DNA from 3 places in the Pseudarthrobacter sp. NPDC092419 genome. Region 1 is predicted to be linked to each of the others. Evidence: riboswitches for the same ligand, from Rfam matches in the RefSeq annotation. Region 1 holds a riboswitch; each other region holds the start of a gene.
What was found. A riboswitch is a leader RNA that binds a small molecule or an ion and turns the genes downstream of it on or off. The one in region 1 is predicted to bind cyclic di-AMP.

Region 1 (5,010 bases):
TGGAGCTTGAGGAAGAGAACATCGTCGCCCTCCGTGCCCGGATCGCGGAGCGCCTGCGCCACTCGGGCCCCACGGTATCGCAGACCATCGGCAGGATGGAACGCGACGGACTTGTGGTGGTCTCCGGTGACCGGCACCTTGAACTCACCGAGACCGGCCGCAAGCGGGCCACCGAAGTCATGCGCAAGCACCGGCTGGCCGAACGGCTCCTGGCAGACGTCATCGGCCTGGACTGGGCGTACGTCCACGACGAAGCGTGCCGTTGGGAGCACGTCATGAGCGAGCGGGTGGAGCGGCGGATCTACGAACTGCTCAACCACCCCACGGAGTCCCCGTACGGCAACCCTATTCCGGGCCTCGACGCCCTCGGCGACCAGCCGGCGGCCGCCGGCAGCGGCCCGGTAGCCCCTGACGGCGCCGTGAGCCTGCTCGAAGCGATGAAGGGCTACCAGCCCGCTTCCGCCGTGGTCGTCAGCCGGCTTGCCGAACCCATCCAGGTGGAGCCCGAACTCCTCCTTCAGCTCGATGAGGGCGGAATCCGGCCCGGCGCCAAGGTATCGCTGGAACGGGTAGGGGACTACATCTCGGTACGGGTACCGGGGATTGAGGGCGCACTCGAACTGCCGCCCGAGGTGGCCGCGCACGTCTTCGTCACCGTGGTTTAGTGGCACTGCGCGAGTCGCTTAGTACCCCGCCGTGGCCCGGCCCACACGGTTATAACGGAATTGTTACTGACGGGCTTAAGCCCCTATAGTTAAAACCCGAGCGTTGATACACAAGCGTTACCTGATCCGGAGCCGAGCTCTGCCAGCGGATCAGGTGCACGAGTCATTTACTGGCAGAGGCGGGGGAACCACAACCGGCAGCGGGGGCTGCCTTGGGGTGAAGTCCGTCAGCAGCAAGCCTCTCCAGCAAATCCTCCCGGGATAGCTCTGTGCAGAAGTTTGCTTACGGCGGACCGGGTCTTTGAACTCTCTGACCCGAATCCGACAGCTAACTTCGCAGGCTTTCCAGAGAGGAAACCTTCTTTTGAGCATGCAGACCTCCAGGGGCCGGCGCCGCGCTGCGGGCCCCTCACCGACCCCCCGGGTTGTGGAAGTCATCTCCGCGGAGCGCCCCCGCGATCCCCACCGTGAAGCCCGCCGCCGGCGCGGCCCCTTCCGGCAGATCACGGAGTTCGCATCGGCGAGCGGTATCGGGCAGAAAGCCGGAATCGCCCTGGCGGCCACCGGCCTCGTCCTCACCGTGACTGTCCCGTCCACCAGCCCCGTGATGGCTACCAGTACCCCGGACGTAGTGCCCGCCGTTGCCGCCCAGCCTGCGCAGCAGCCGGAAATCTCCGCCGAAGCGGGAGCCCGCATCGACTTCAGCCGCTCCGCCGTGGTGACCAAGGCGGACCCGGACGGCAAGCTGAAACAGCTCCTGAGCGCCCAGTCTGCCGGCGCCGTCTCCCGCGCCGCCTCTGTCGGCAGCCTGGGGGCACCCTTGGCCAGCCTGACCATGGTCTCCCCGTTCGGTTACCGCGTGAGCCCCATCACCGGAGGCTACGGCGACTTCCACCGCGGCGAAGACTTCGCGGCCCAGTGCGGCACCTCTGTGCTGGCGGCCGCCACCGGTACCGTGACCTTCGTGGGCTGGCACGACTTCGGGGGCGGCAACCGCGTCGTCATTGACCACGGAAACGGACTTGAGACGACCTACAACCACCTCTCCGGCTTCAACGCCCAAGAGGGGCAGACTGTGGGCCGTGGCGATGTCATCGCCTACAGCGGAACCACCGGCGCCTCCACCGGCTGCCACCTCCACTTCGAGGTGCAGGTCAACGGCGAGGTTGTCGATCCCACCGGCTGGCTTTAGCCGGAACTGAGGGTTTACTCTCGCAACACGCTGAGGCCCCGTGACCTTAATGTGACATTGGTTATTAATTCCTGTACCGTCGTACACGCGTCAACTTTTCCGAAGTTGACGCTCTTGAGTGGATTGCCTAACTCTGCCACCGCTCAAGGTCCGTTCGCATTTCATCGTCTGGCAGGGGCGGGGGAACCAATTTTGGCCTTCTGTTTGTGGGAAGGCCTTGGGGTTAAGCCGTAAAAGCTTCCTAGGAAGCGCGCGGCCGGGTGACTCCCATCCGAATCCGACAGCTCACCTCGCAGGCACTGGGAGAGGCTATCCTTCGTGTCTTCACGTCATAATTCTGCGCGCCACCGTGCGCAAACGGTGCGCACCAACCCATTGGGCTCCGTGTCCAAGGCCGTTAGCGCCAATGCGGGGACCATGGGCCGCCAGGCCGCAGTCGTAGCAGCAGCTTCGGGCCTCATTCTGACCATGGGCCTGCCGGCCACGGCAGCGGACACCACCGCTGGTATTTCGGCCTCCACCGAGTCCGGAGCGCAGAACGCCGCCGTCATGGCCGCCCCCACCGCCACGGTTTCCTTCGAGCGTCCGGTGGTCAAGACCACCGCTGCTCCGGAGATCGAGCCGGTCCAGGTGCAGTCCACCTCCGAGGAAGAGGAGTCCACCACGGACTCCGCCGCTGAGACTGCATCAAGCGCAGTTGCCGGCGCTTCCACCTCCGGCATCGCCGGTATCGCCTACACCGGCATTGGCCGCCCGTACGTCTGGGGCGGCACCTCTCCCAATGGCTGGGACTGCTCGGGCTTCACGCAGTGGGTCTACGCCCAGGCCGGCATCAGCATCCCCCGCGTCAACGCATGGTCCATCATGACCCCCACTGCCGCCCCCAAGCCGGGCGATCTGGTGGTGCAGAACGGTGGTGCCCACGTGGGCATCTACGTTGGCAACGGCATGATGGTCAGCGCACTGAACCCCAGCCAGGGCACCCTGTTGCACGCCGTGGCCGCCACCGGCTCCTCGGTGTACTACACGCTCAACCCGTAGTTTCAGGAGGGCCTGCCCGCAGGCCCGGTTCAAACACGTATTTCGCCAATCAGCACATCCCCGTTTGGGAGGTGCCGGGGTACCCCCAAGATCCCGGCACGCCAAGCCCCTGGGCTGTTAATAGCGGTCTTGAGGAAATCGAAAGAGAGAACATGACTACTCGTGCTACCGCACGGCACCGCGCCGAGGTCACCAAGACCAACTCGCTTGCTGTCATTGCCAAGACCGTGGGCGACAATGCCGGCGGCATGGGCCGCCAGGCCGCAGTCATCGCTGCCGCCTCCGGCCTTGTCCTGACCAGCGGCGTCGCAGCCAACGCTGCGGACTCCAACGTCCAGCGCGATTCGGCCCCGGCTTCGGCCCTGACAGTCGAGTCCGCTGTGGATGCGCCCATTTCGGCGGCGTCCACCATCTCCATCAGCTTCGAAAAGCCGGCCATCACCACCGAAGCTGCTCCCGTTGTGGAGGAAGAGCCCGTTGTCGAGGTGCAGGAAGCCGAGCCGGCTCCCGAGCCCGAGGCAGCAGCGCCGGTGACGGCCACGGTGACGGCTTCCGCGCCGGCGGCCCCGAAGGCTTCCGCCAGCGGCAAGGGTGCAGCCATCCTCTCCGCTGCATACGCCCAGCTTGGTGTTAGCCAGGACTGCACCATGCTGGTGACCAACTCCCTGGCCGCCGTGGGCATCAACTTCCATGACTGGCCTGCCGGCTACCTCTCCCTGGGCCGCACGGTCAGCGCAGCCGAAGCGCAGCCCGGTGACCTCATTTACTACGCCGACGGCGGCGCGGGCGTAGCCCACATCGCTGTTTACGCCGGCAACGGCCAGGCAGTGCACGGCGGCTACAACGGCAACCAGACCGTGGTCTTCAGCGCGAACGTTGGCTCCGGCCCCGTCTTCATCCGCGTCGACTAGCATCGGCCTCGGCCGGCGACACCGGCAGCCGACAGCTCACCAGAAGCCCTCCTCCTCACGGGGGAGGGCTTTTGCGTGCCCGCATTTCCGTGCCGGATTAGCTGATGACGCAAATCTTTGTTTACTCTGGTGGTGTCGATCCATAGCCCGGACATGCCGAGGGCAGCCGGCCCTCGTGCCCCTGACGGGTGCGGCCGTGAAGAGGTACGTGCATGCGCACTCTCGTTCTGAATGCTGGATATGAACCGCTGGCGGTTATCACTTTCCGCCGGGCGCTGGTGCTTGTGCTCACAGGCAAGGCAAGCGTGGTGGCCGAGGGGGACGACCCCGTCGTGGGGCCGCAGGAAATCCTGGGCCGCCCGTCCGTGATCCTCCTCAACCGCTACATCCGGCCCCGGTATAACCAGTCCACCGCCGTCAGCCGGCGCGGAGTGCTGCGCCGGGACGGCCACCGTTGCGCGTACTGCGGCAAGGCGGCCCACACCATCGACCACGTTCAGCCCAAGTCACGCGGCGGCGCCGATTCCTGGGAGAACCTGGTGGCTGCGTGCCTGCGCTGCAACAACGCCAAGGGGGACCACACCCCCGCGGAGATGGGGTGGAAGCTGCGGTTCGTTCCCGAGCCCCCCCATGGGACCATCTGGCAGATTAAGGAACTCGAGAAGCCTGCGCCCGACTGGGATCCCTTCCTCCTTCCCGAACGCGCTGCCTGACACTTTCGGCACCGCCGTGCTGCCATTAGCTAGGGTAGGGGAGTGGACAACCAGCACGCCTTCGATGCCGTTATCCTGGCCGGCGGGCGCTCCTCCCGGCTGGATGGGACGCCCAAGCAATCGTTGGTTTACGACGGCGGCACCCTCCTTGAGCGCGCGCTGCAGGCTGCGGCAGGGGCTTCGCGCAGGGCAGTGGTGGGCCCGGACCCGGGGATGCTGCCGCCCGGCGTCCTGTGCTGCCGCGAAGATCCTCCCTTCGCAGGTCCGGCGGCCGCGATCGGGGCTGGATTGGCGGCCCTTGCCGATGACCCGGCCCTGGCGCCGGCGGCCTTTACCCTGGTCCTCGCCTGCGACATGCCGCGCGCTGAAGCCGCCGTCGTGTGCCTTCTCGCGGAACTTGCCGCGCCGGCGGAGGTCCCCGACGGCGTGGTCGCCGCCACCAGGGACGGCAGGATGCAGCCCTTGGCAGGTTTTTATCGCACGGCTGC
Region 2 (5,010 bases), on a different contig from region 1:
CTCGAATGCTGGGTCCCCGCAATGCTGGGGAGGGGCGCCCGACGCTGGGCTAGTTGGGCGAATGCCTAAGAACTTCGGAGGGTGGGAAGGTCAGGCGTGCATTCGGCAACAGCGCATCTCAGCGGCAGCAGGTGTGCTGGGCCAAATATCTGCGACTGCAGGTGCTGTTGAGTTCTTGTTCACATTGGAAGTGTGACGCGTAACAATGCCAACTTGCAAGTAACAATGGACGAAACCGTCCGCATTATGAGACGAAATGGGCTAGTGTGCCGCAGATCACGATTCCGGTACTCGGCAGTAGCCGCGCTCAAAATGCCATGACCCGACGGTAACCGACACCCACGCAGTGCTTTATTTGAAAAATTGACCATCCGGGCCGCTTTAATTCATCATCCAGCGCGGGCATGAAATTGCCCCGTCTATGAGGGTTCGCTGTCCAGCCGGACCCGAATTTGGACTCCCATCGGACACCATGCGGACGGCCCCCGGCGTTCCGAATGCACCATTACGCTGAGATTCACAGCCGGCTCACAGGAAGCGTCAAGCCCGGCAATAACGAGCGGTCGGAGAGTTGTTGCATGGCCACCCTGCACTCCATGACCAACAACCTGCCGCAGCTCTCCCATCCGGACGGCTCCCCCATCCGAGCCCTGGTGGTTGATGACGAACCCAGCCTCGCCGAGCTGATGAGCATGGGCCTGCGCATGGCTGGCTGGTCGGTGGCCGTTGCCGCCGACGGCCCCCAGGCCGTGAAGCTCGCCAAGGACTTCCGTCCCGACGTCCTGGTGCTGGATGTGATGCTCCCGGGGTTCGACGGTGTTGAGCTCCTGGGCAGGGTCCGGGCCTTCGCTCCTGAAGTGCCGGCGCTGTTCCTTACTGCCAAGGACGCAGTCCAGGACCGCATCGTGGGGCTTGCGGCCGGCGGTGATGACTACGTCACCAAGCCGTTCAGCATGGAAGAGGTACTGCTGCGCCTGCACCGCCTGGTGCAGCGCTCCGGCGTGGCCGCCATGGACACCGCCGAGCTCGTGGTCGGAGACCTCGTCCTGAATATCGACACCCGCCAAGTAACCCGCGCCGGCGACGAGGTCCAGCTCACCGCAACCCAATTTGAGCTGCTCCGTTACCTCATGGAGAACCCTAAACGCGTGATCAGCAAGGCCCAGATCCTGGACCGGGTGTGGAACTACGACTTCGGCGGCCAAGCCAACATCGTGGAACTGTACATCTCCTACCTGCGCAAGAGGATCGATGCCGCCCACCCGCCCATGATCCACACCGTCCGGGGTGCCGGGTACGTCATCAGGCCGGCGGACTAGATGGCATCCTCGCCGCGCACCCCCGACCCACGGAGTTGGCGGAAGCCCGCCAACTGGCACCTCCGCACGCGGCTGACCGCCTTGGCCATGGGCCTGCTCATCGCGATTTGCGGGGCAGTGGGCGTGGTCAGCTACGCCTCGATGGATACCTTCCTGACCCACCAGCTTGACGGCCAGCTGACCCAGGCGGCGGATCGGGCCAACGATCCGGGCCGGCCGCACATGGACGGCGCCATCGGGCGGGACCCGCTGGATGCCCGGGGACAGAGCGTGGGCACGTTGAACGCGCGCATCGTGGACGGCCAGGTCCACAGCGCTGGCTTCCTGGCACCGGACACCACACGATCACCCCTCTCGGCGGCGGACAAGGAGGCACTCCTGGCGCTGACGGCGGGCTCCGCACCGGTGGACCGGAAGCTGTCCAGCGGCAACTATCGTCTGGTCGCGGCCCAGACCTCCTTCGGCGACGTTCTGGTGACCGGCCTGCCGCTCAATGCCAAGGAAAGCACACTGGCCTCCCTGGTGTGGACCTTCCTCCTGGTATCGCTCGGGGGGCTGGTGCTGGTCGGCTTCGCCGGCACCGTTCTGATTCGCCGCACCATGAAGCCGCTGGAGCAGCTCTCCGCGGTGGCCACCAAGGTTTCGCGCCTTCCGCTGGACGCCGGCGAGGTCGCCCTGGCGGTGCGGGTGCCGCCGTCGAACGCCGATCCCGGAACTGAAGTGGGCAGCGTAGGCCACGCGCTGAACCTCATGCTGGACAACGTGGCCAACGCGCTACAGGCGCGGCAGCGGAGCGAAACGAAAGTACGGCAGTTCGTGGCGGACGCCTCGCACGAACTGCGCACTCCCCTCACCGCGGTCCGCGGGTACACCGAGCTGCTCCGCCTGACCGAGCATTTCACCCCGGACGGAGAACGGTCGCTGGCCCGCGTGCAAAGCCAGTCCGAGCGCATGACCGCCCTCGTGGAGGACCTGCTGCTGCTTGCCCGGCTGGATGAGGGGCAGCCGCTGAAGCTGGCGGACGTGGACCTGACCCAGCTGGTGGTCGAGGGCGTCAGCGACGAAAAGGTGATGGCGCCGGGGCACAACTGGCGGCTGGAACTGCCCGGGGAGCCGGTGGTGGTAAACGGCGACGCCGCGCAGCTCCGACAGGTCCTGATGAACCTGCTCTCCAATGCACGCAAGCACACACCGGCCGGCACCACAGTGGTGGCGGGCGCCCGGCTGGCATCCGCGGATACGGCGGAGATCACGGTAACGGACGACGGCGGCGGCATTCCACCGGAGTTCGTGGACCAGGCCTTCGCCAGGTTCGCCCGCGCAGACGCGGCGCGCAAGGGCGCCAGCGACCAGCCCGGTGCGGCCGGAACCGAGGGGACCAGCGGTCTTGGCCTGTCGATAGTGCAGTCCATTGTGGAAGCTCATGGCGGGACCGTCAGCGTTGAGTCACGGGCCGGCTGGACGAGGTTCGCGGTAAAGCTGCCCACTACGCCCCGGTGAGGTGGTTAGACAATGGCGACGCGCCGCCGTCGTGATCTCTGTTACCGAAATGTGACTTTGCCGTAGATCTCCTGTACCGTCGAGTGAGTGCGCTTCCGTTCGTGGCGCATGTCCGGATGACGCCGAGCTCTGCCGCTTCCCGGACTCCGATAGACCGATGGCAGAGGCGGGGGACCCACCGTCCCGGGCGATTTCAGGCCCTTGGGGTTAAGCCAGCACGTGAATGTTCCGTGCGGCCGGATGCCCTCATCCGAACCCGACAGCTAACTCCGCAGGTGTGAGAGGCGATCCATCATGTCTGAATTCCAGGTAGAACCGCGCCCAAAATCCGGCGCATCCAGCCGCGCGGACGCGCGCGCCGCCAAGCGCTCCCGGCGCGGCACCTTCCCTGCACTGGGTAAGAGGGCTGCCGTGCTGGCCGCGTCCTGCGCACTGCTGGTGGGCGTTGGTGCAGCAGGCCAGGCCACCGAATCGATGACGCGCACTTCGTCCACCGAGGCCACCGCCACGCAGCTCTCCCCCAATGAGCAGCAAGCGCAGCTGGGGCTCGAGAAGAGCGAACTGCAGGCCGCCGCGGCGGAAACGGCTGCTGAACAGGCTGCCGCTGCCAAGACTGCAGCAGAGAAAGCCGCCGCCGCGAAGACTGCTGCAGAGAAAGCCGCCGCCGCCAAGGCCGCTGCTGCGAAGGCTGCCGCTGAGAAAGCCGCGGCCGAGAAGGCCGCTGCGGCAAAGGCCAAGGCTGCGAAGCCGGCTGCGGTGAATGACCCCGCAGGCGCGCAGGCTTACGCCGCAAGCCAGCTGGCGAGCTACGGCTGGGCGCCGGACCAGATGCAGTGCCTGAAGACGCTGTGGACCAAGGAATCCGATTGGAAGACCACGGCGACCAACCCCAGCAGCGGCGCGTACGGAATCGTCCAGTCGCTGCCTGCCGAGAAGATGGCAAGCGCCGGAGCCGACTACGTCACCAACTACCGCACTCAGATCAACTGGGGCCTGGACTACATCCAGGAGCGCTACCAGTCACCGTGCGGGGCGCTGAACTTCCACTACGCCAACAACTGGTACTAAACCCGGCCAGCTACTGAACCAAGCTAACCTGCGATGCCGTACAGGCGGTCGCCGGCGTCGCCCAAGCCGGGAACGATGTAAGACTTCTCGTTGAGCTTCTCGTCGATGGAGGCCAGCACGATAGTCACGTTGGCGCCGGAAAGCTCCTCCTCCAGCTTCGCCAGGCCCTCCGGGGCGGCCAGCAGGCAGATGCAGGTGACGTCCGAGGCGCCTCGCTTGAACAGGAACTTGATCGCCTCGCGGAGGGTTCCGCCGGTGGCCAGCATCGGGTCCAGCACGAAGATCTGGCGGTCCGTCAGGTCCTCCGGCAGGCGTTCCGCGTAGGTAATGATGTCCAGGGTTTCCTCGTCACGGGCCATGCCCAGGAAGCCCACCTCTGCCGTGGGGACCAGTTTGGTCATACCCTCGAGCATGCCGAGGCCGGCGCGAAGGATCGGAACCACCAGGGGCGTGGGCTTGGTGAATGCGGTGCCCACGGTGGTGCTGACGGGGGTCTCGATGGTGACCTCTTCGGTGCGGACCTCGCGGGTGGCCTCGTATGCCAGCAGCGTGACCAGCTCTTCCGTCAACTGCCGGAAGACCGGCGAGGGGGTGTTCTTGTCCCTCAGGACGGTGAGCTTGTGGGCGACCAAAGGGTGGTCAACAACGAGAGTGCGCATGGGTCAAAACTATCACCCGGCGTGATGGTCTCCCGGGCTGCGGCCGGCAGCAGGCTCGCTGTGGTCCCCGTGGCGGTCCCGGCCGTGGTCGTGGATTTTCTCTGCCACGACGTCCCGCACCACGGGGTGGTCGAACGTGGGAGCGGGACCGACGTGTTCCTTGCGCCGGGTCAGGTGAAACAGCCTGTGGGCCAGGATCACCAGGCCCACCCACGCACCACCGAGCAGCCACCCGGCGGTGACGTCAGTGAGCCAGTGATGGCCCAGGAACACCCTGCTCAGACCCATGGCGATGATGAAAATCACGCCCGCGGTGATGGCCGTGACGCGCACCCAGAGTTGATGGAACTGCAGGCACAGGACGTAGAGCAGCACGCCAATGACCACCGTGGTGTTAAGCGTGTGGCCGCTTGGGAATGACGGCGAGTGCTCAAACGGCGGGACGGCTTCCGAGTGGTCCGGCC
Region 3 (5,010 bases), on a different contig from region 1:
CAGGCAGTCGTCAGTATGCTTACTTTGTTGGCTGGTCCTTAACGAAAGGCATCATCATGACTGAGCAAAACCTCCCGGACGACGAGCTGGAAGTTGTCCCGGAGCAGGACGTCATCCTGGACGAGGCTCCCGGCGCCGCGTCCTCCCTGGAACTTGATCCTGTCCACAGCGAACCGGACAGCTATCCCGGGGCGGCGGAGGAAAACCCGGACGCCTGGCAGGAAGACCCGCTCCTGCAGGAGGAAGCCAAAGCCGGCGAACACGGCGAGTTTCCGGGCGGGCACGCCCTCACATGAGGCCCGCACATGAGCGACCGCAAAGCAACGGCACGCACCGGATGTGACGGGGCTAGGGTTAACCCATGACCGGTGTAGCGGAATCGACCGTCAGCTTTCACTCCCTTTTCGCCCAAGAGCTGCCTGAGCTATCAGTTCCGTGGCAGGCGGAGGAGGCCCCCGAGCCCCGGCTGCTTGTCCTGAACGAGGCGCTCGCAGGGGAGCTGGGACTTGAGCCGGCCTTCCTGCGCAGCCCGGGCGGCACTAAGTTCCTGGTCGGCAACGAGGTCCCGCAGGACGCTGCCCCGGTAGCCATGGCCTACGCCGGCCATCAGTTCGGCGGCTATTCGCCTCTGCTCGGGGATGGCCGGGCCCTGCTCCTGGGCGAGCTGTCCCTGCACGGCCGGACGCCCGGTGGGCTGCGCGATGTGCACCTCAAAGGTTCGGGCCGCACGCCCTTCGCCCGCGCCGGGGACGGCCGCGCCGTCGTCGGGCCTATGCTCCGCGAGTATCTGGTCAGTGAGGCGATGCACGCGCTCGGGATCCCGACCACCCGGTCCCTTGCCGTGGTGGCTACCGGCCGTCCCGTGCGCCGCGAGACCATGCTGCCGGGGGCGGTACTGGTGCGGGTCGCCGCCAGCCACCTGCGCGTCGGCACGTTCCAGTACGCGCGGGCTACCGATAACATCGATCTGCTCCGCAGGCTCGCCGACCACGCCATCGCGCGCCACTACCCGGCGGCCGGGAAGGCAGGCAATCCCTACCTGGCCCTGTTCAGGTCGGTGGTCGAAGCCCAGGCGTCGCTGGTGGCGCAATGGATGCTGGTGGGATTTGTCCATGGCGTCATGAACACGGACAACATGACCATCTCCGGAGAGACCATCGACTACGGTCCCTGCGCTTTTATGGATACGTTCAATCCGGCCGCCGTCTACAGCTCGATCGACACCGGCGGAAGGTACGCCTACGCCAACCAGCCCGTGGTGGCGGAGTGGAACCTGGCCAGGTTGGCCGAATCGCTGCTTCCCCTGATCGATGAGGACCAGGAAAGGGCCGTGGAACCGGCCGTGGCAGCGCTGGGGGAGTTCCGCCGCCGCTACAGCGATGCCTGGACGGCCGGAATGTCAGCAAAGCTCGGTCTGCGCGGACATCCGGAGGGAAGCCCGGAGGCGGAAGAGGTGTCCCGCCTGGTGGACGGCGTCATCGCCCTGCTCAAGGACGGCCCGGTGGACTACACCCGGTTCTTCCGCAGCCTTGGCGAGGCGGCCCGCGGGAATACGCGTGCGGCACGCGGGATGGTCCTCGACCTTGCGGCTTTCGATGCCTGGGCGGAACGTTGGCGGGCCATGGGGCCGGACGCCGCCCTGATGGATGGCGTCAATCCCGTCTACATCCCACGCAACCACCTGGTCGAGGAAGCCCTTGCTGCGGCCACTGCAGGTGACCTTGCCCCCTTCCGGCGCCTTGTCGCCGTCCTTTCGGAGCCTTACAAGGGGAGGCCGGGGCTGGAGCGGTACGAGGAAGGCGCTCCGGAAAGTTTTGGCGATTACCTGACGTTCTGCGGCACCTGATCGGCAGGCTTAAACAGGACAAGGGCGGTTTTCGGGAAGATTCCCGAAAACCGCCCTTTTTCGTCCTGGGACGGATGGTGCTGCTTAGGCCACGCGGACGAAGGAGGCGCCGCCGAGCCAGCTGAGGGAGTGCACGTCGGTCTTGTAACCGTCGATGCCGCCACTCACAACCTGGCCGTCACCGGCGTAGACGCCAACGTGGCCGGAGGTGATGACCAGGTCGCCGGGAGCCGGGGTGGAGACCACGGTGCCATACTGGAAGAACTGGGTGGGTGCCAGGTCGCCGACGCTCTTGCCGACCGACCGCAGGGCGGTCTCCACCATGGCGGTGCAGTCCTGGCTGATGCCGATCTGGCTGTAGGCGGAGGCCAGGATGGCTGCGCCGGTGCCCGTGCCGGTGGTTTCGGCCGGGGCGGTGGAGGCGTAGGACAGGTTCATTCCGGTGTTCGCGGGGGCAGTCGCCGTGGTTTCGACCGGCGCCGGGGCGGGGGCTGGAGCCGGCGCGGCTGCAGCGGTTCCGGCGCCGGGGATCTCGATCTGGTCGCCCGGGTAGATGATCGTGTCGATGGAGAGCCCGTTGACCGCGAGGACGTCGGCCAGGGTGACGCCGTACGCGGTGGAGATCGCGCCCAGGGTGTCGCCGGCGACCACCGTGTGGACGGTGGCGGCAGCTGCCGTGGTGGTGGCCGCGGGTGCGGCGGATGTCTGGACCGTCGCTGCTTCAGTGGCATCCGGGCCGCTCACGCCGGCATGGGCCGGAGCGCCGACGCTGAGCGCAATGCCGGATGCCGCGGCTACTGCCAGTGCGGGACGACCGAACGTCCGGGCCAGGCCCTGGACAGTGATGGAGCCGGCCGGAGTTGCACGGTGACGGGCGGTGGTGGAAATTTTTGACACAGTGAATCGCCTCTCCCATGCCTGCGGGGTGAGCTGTCGGGTTCGGGCTGGAGATGCCCGGCCGGAAGCATCCGCGCCAGCGGAATGGCTTTCGACTTAACCCCTAGGCCTCGGTGAGGCCGTGGAAACTTGGTTCCCCCGTCCCTGCCAGTTGGAAACGGTGGTATCCCGGTCCAGCGGCAGGGCTCGGCAGGCTGGTGGGAATGTCCCATCGGGGAGGGACACCATTCGACCGTAACCCGACGTCCACCTCAATGTCACATTTGGATAACATCCGAGGCCCTCCTCTCGGATTACGCCATCGTCTTGATTGGTCGGTTAATGCGCGTTGACCTCGCATGACACCCGACACCCCGCGCCGCATAGTGAATCGCGTCACAAAGTAACAATGCCGCGCGGATACCCTCCGTTTGCCTGCCCTTAACCCTCAACCACTTCTTGAAGGATGTAGGATTCCGGACTATGTCCCGGTTGACTATTGCGGTTCGCTCCCGTGCCGGCGGTGCGCTACTGGCACTTGCAGTGGCCAGCGGTGCCGCGGCGCTGCCCGCGGAGGCGGAAACGACGGACCCGCCGGGCGGATTTCCATCGTGGAGCGACATTGAGCACGCACGGAAATCGGAGTCCGCAAAGGCGGCGGAGGTCGACAGGATCCACGGACTCCTGGGTGGCCTGCAGGCACGCTCGGAAGAACTCGGCGCCGCGGCCGTAACTGCGGCAGCGGAATTCGCTGCAGCGGACGCGGCAGCCACGGCCGCCGCGGCCAGGCTCGACGCGCTGAACAGGCAGGTGGACAGGGCGGCCGGCGAGCTTTCCGCACGCAGGAACGAACTGGGCGCCCTCGCGGTCCAGTCGTACAAGACCGGCGGCACCACCATGGAATTCTTCCTTGCCCTTGATGCGCTGGAAACCGACAGTTTGCACGGACTCAACGTCGTCTCGGTCGTGGGGGACCGGAGCGCCGCCCTCGTTTCCCGGGCCGGCGCCGCCGAAAAGGTTCTGGCCGCCCTGGCAGGACAGCAGAAAGGGGCCCGCACCGAGCATGACCGCCTCGCCGCCGAGGCGGAGTCCCGGCTTGCGGAAGCACGGTCTGCCCGGGATGCCATGGAAGAGCAGGTGGCCGCCGAACAGAAGCGGAGCATTACCCTGACCGCCCAGCTCGCTTCCTTGAAAGGCACGACGGCGGCCGTTGAGCAGGATTACCGGCAGGGCCAGGCGGCACTCGCCGCGTACGCGGCCGCCCAGGCTGCCAGGCGCGCCGCCGCCGAAGAAGAGGCCCGCCGTGCTGCGGAGGACGCCGCTAAGGCTGACCCCGCCCGGCCGGCACCCCGCCCACCGGCGTCCGCTATGCAGCCTGAACCGGAGACGGAGGAGCCGGCGCCGCCAGCCGCCGACCCGGCCCCGGCCGCCCCTGCCCCCGCACCGCCGCCGGCTGTTGCTCCGCCGCCACCGCCCGTCGTCGTACCCTCCCTTCCCGGCGGCGCCGTGAACGATCCGGTCGCCGCGAAAAGCTACGCGTCCGGGAGGCTCGGGTCGTTTGGATGGGGGCAGGATCAGTTCTTCTGTCTGGCGCAGCTGTGGACGAAGGAATCGAACTGGATGACCACGGCTACCAACCCGTATTCCGGCGCTTACGGGATTCCCCAGGCGCTCCCGCCCGGGAAGTATTCAAGCGCGGGCAGCGACTGGCTCACCAACTACCGCACCCAGATCGAATGGGGACTGGGCTACATCCGGGACAGGTACGGATCGCCCTGCAGGGCATGGAGCCATTCGGTGGCGGTGGGCTGGTACTGACGTGTACAGCGGCCGCGGCTAGGCTGTGGGCATGCCCGGTTTTGAGCGGTTCAGGCTGATGCTGGAGGAAGAACGCGCCCGCAAGGTGGCGCTCCTGCCCGCCCTGCGTGCGGACATCGCCTCGGCGAACTCGGCACGACAGAACGCGAACGTGGATGACGAACACGATCCCGAGGGCGCCACCATCGCCTTTGAACTGTCCCAGGCTTCGGCGCTCCTTAGGCAAAGCAGCGCGGGCCTGGACCAGGTGGAGGCTGCGCTGGCCCGCATCGAGGACGGCACCTACGGCGTCTGTGCCGTGTGCGGCGAGGCCATTGCGGAGGGCCGCCTTGAGGCGCGGCCCTGGACGCCCTACTGCATCCGGCATGCAGCGGCGGGGCGCAGGTGACGGCGGTCCGGGAGGCGGCCGCGTTTATCGACCGGACGCTGCAGAACGAGGGCGCCTGGTACCGGGCGGACGAGGTCGAAGG

Region 2: another riboswitch for cyclic di-AMP. It lies ahead of ACIQC0_RS05515 (hypothetical protein); the one in region 1 lies ahead of ACIQC0_RS03140 (C40 family peptidase).
Region 3: another riboswitch for cyclic di-AMP. It lies ahead of ACIQC0_RS08445 (LysM peptidoglycan-binding domain-containing protein); the one in region 1 lies ahead of ACIQC0_RS03140 (C40 family peptidase).

Annotation. Positions count from the first base shown of each region.
Region 1 covers NZ_JBIVQF010000001.1:698,394-703,403, reverse strand. The annotation lists gene ACIQC0_RS03150 (metal-dependent transcriptional regulator) at 1-665, shown strand, start outside; cyclic di-AMP (ydaO/yuaA leader) riboswitch at 786-1,023, shown strand; gene ACIQC0_RS03145 (M23 family metallopeptidase) at 1,036-1,857, shown strand; cyclic di-AMP (ydaO/yuaA leader) riboswitch at 1,972-2,170, shown strand; gene ACIQC0_RS03140 (C40 family peptidase) at 2,242-2,898, shown strand; gene ACIQC0_RS03135 (NlpC/P60 family protein) at 3,051-3,809, shown strand; gene ACIQC0_RS03130 (HNH endonuclease) at 4,022-4,522, shown strand; gene ACIQC0_RS03125 (molybdenum cofactor guanylyltransferase) at 4,565-5,010, shown strand, end outside.
Region 2 covers NZ_JBIVQF010000002.1:447,282-452,291, reverse strand. The annotation lists gene ACIQC0_RS05525 (response regulator transcription factor) at 579-1,319, shown strand; gene ACIQC0_RS05520 (ATP-binding protein) at 1,320-2,819, shown strand; cyclic di-AMP (ydaO/yuaA leader) riboswitch at 2,930-3,108, shown strand; gene ACIQC0_RS05515 (hypothetical protein) at 3,114-3,887, shown strand; gene upp (uracil phosphoribosyltransferase) at 3,911-4,546, opposite strand; gene ACIQC0_RS05505 (phosphatase PAP2 family protein) at 4,559-5,010, opposite strand, start outside.
Region 3 covers NZ_JBIVQF010000004.1:161,284-166,293, reverse strand. The annotation lists gene ACIQC0_RS08455 (hypothetical protein) at 57-296, shown strand; gene ACIQC0_RS08450 (YdiU family protein) at 362-1,846, shown strand; gene ACIQC0_RS08445 (LysM peptidoglycan-binding domain-containing protein) at 1,931-2,743, opposite strand; cyclic di-AMP (ydaO/yuaA leader) riboswitch at 2,747-2,916, opposite strand; gene ACIQC0_RS08440 (coiled-coil domain-containing protein) at 3,206-4,540, shown strand; gene ACIQC0_RS08435 (TraR/DksA family transcriptional regulator) at 4,572-4,928, shown strand; gene ACIQC0_RS08430 (DNA alkylation repair protein) at 4,925-5,010, shown strand, end outside.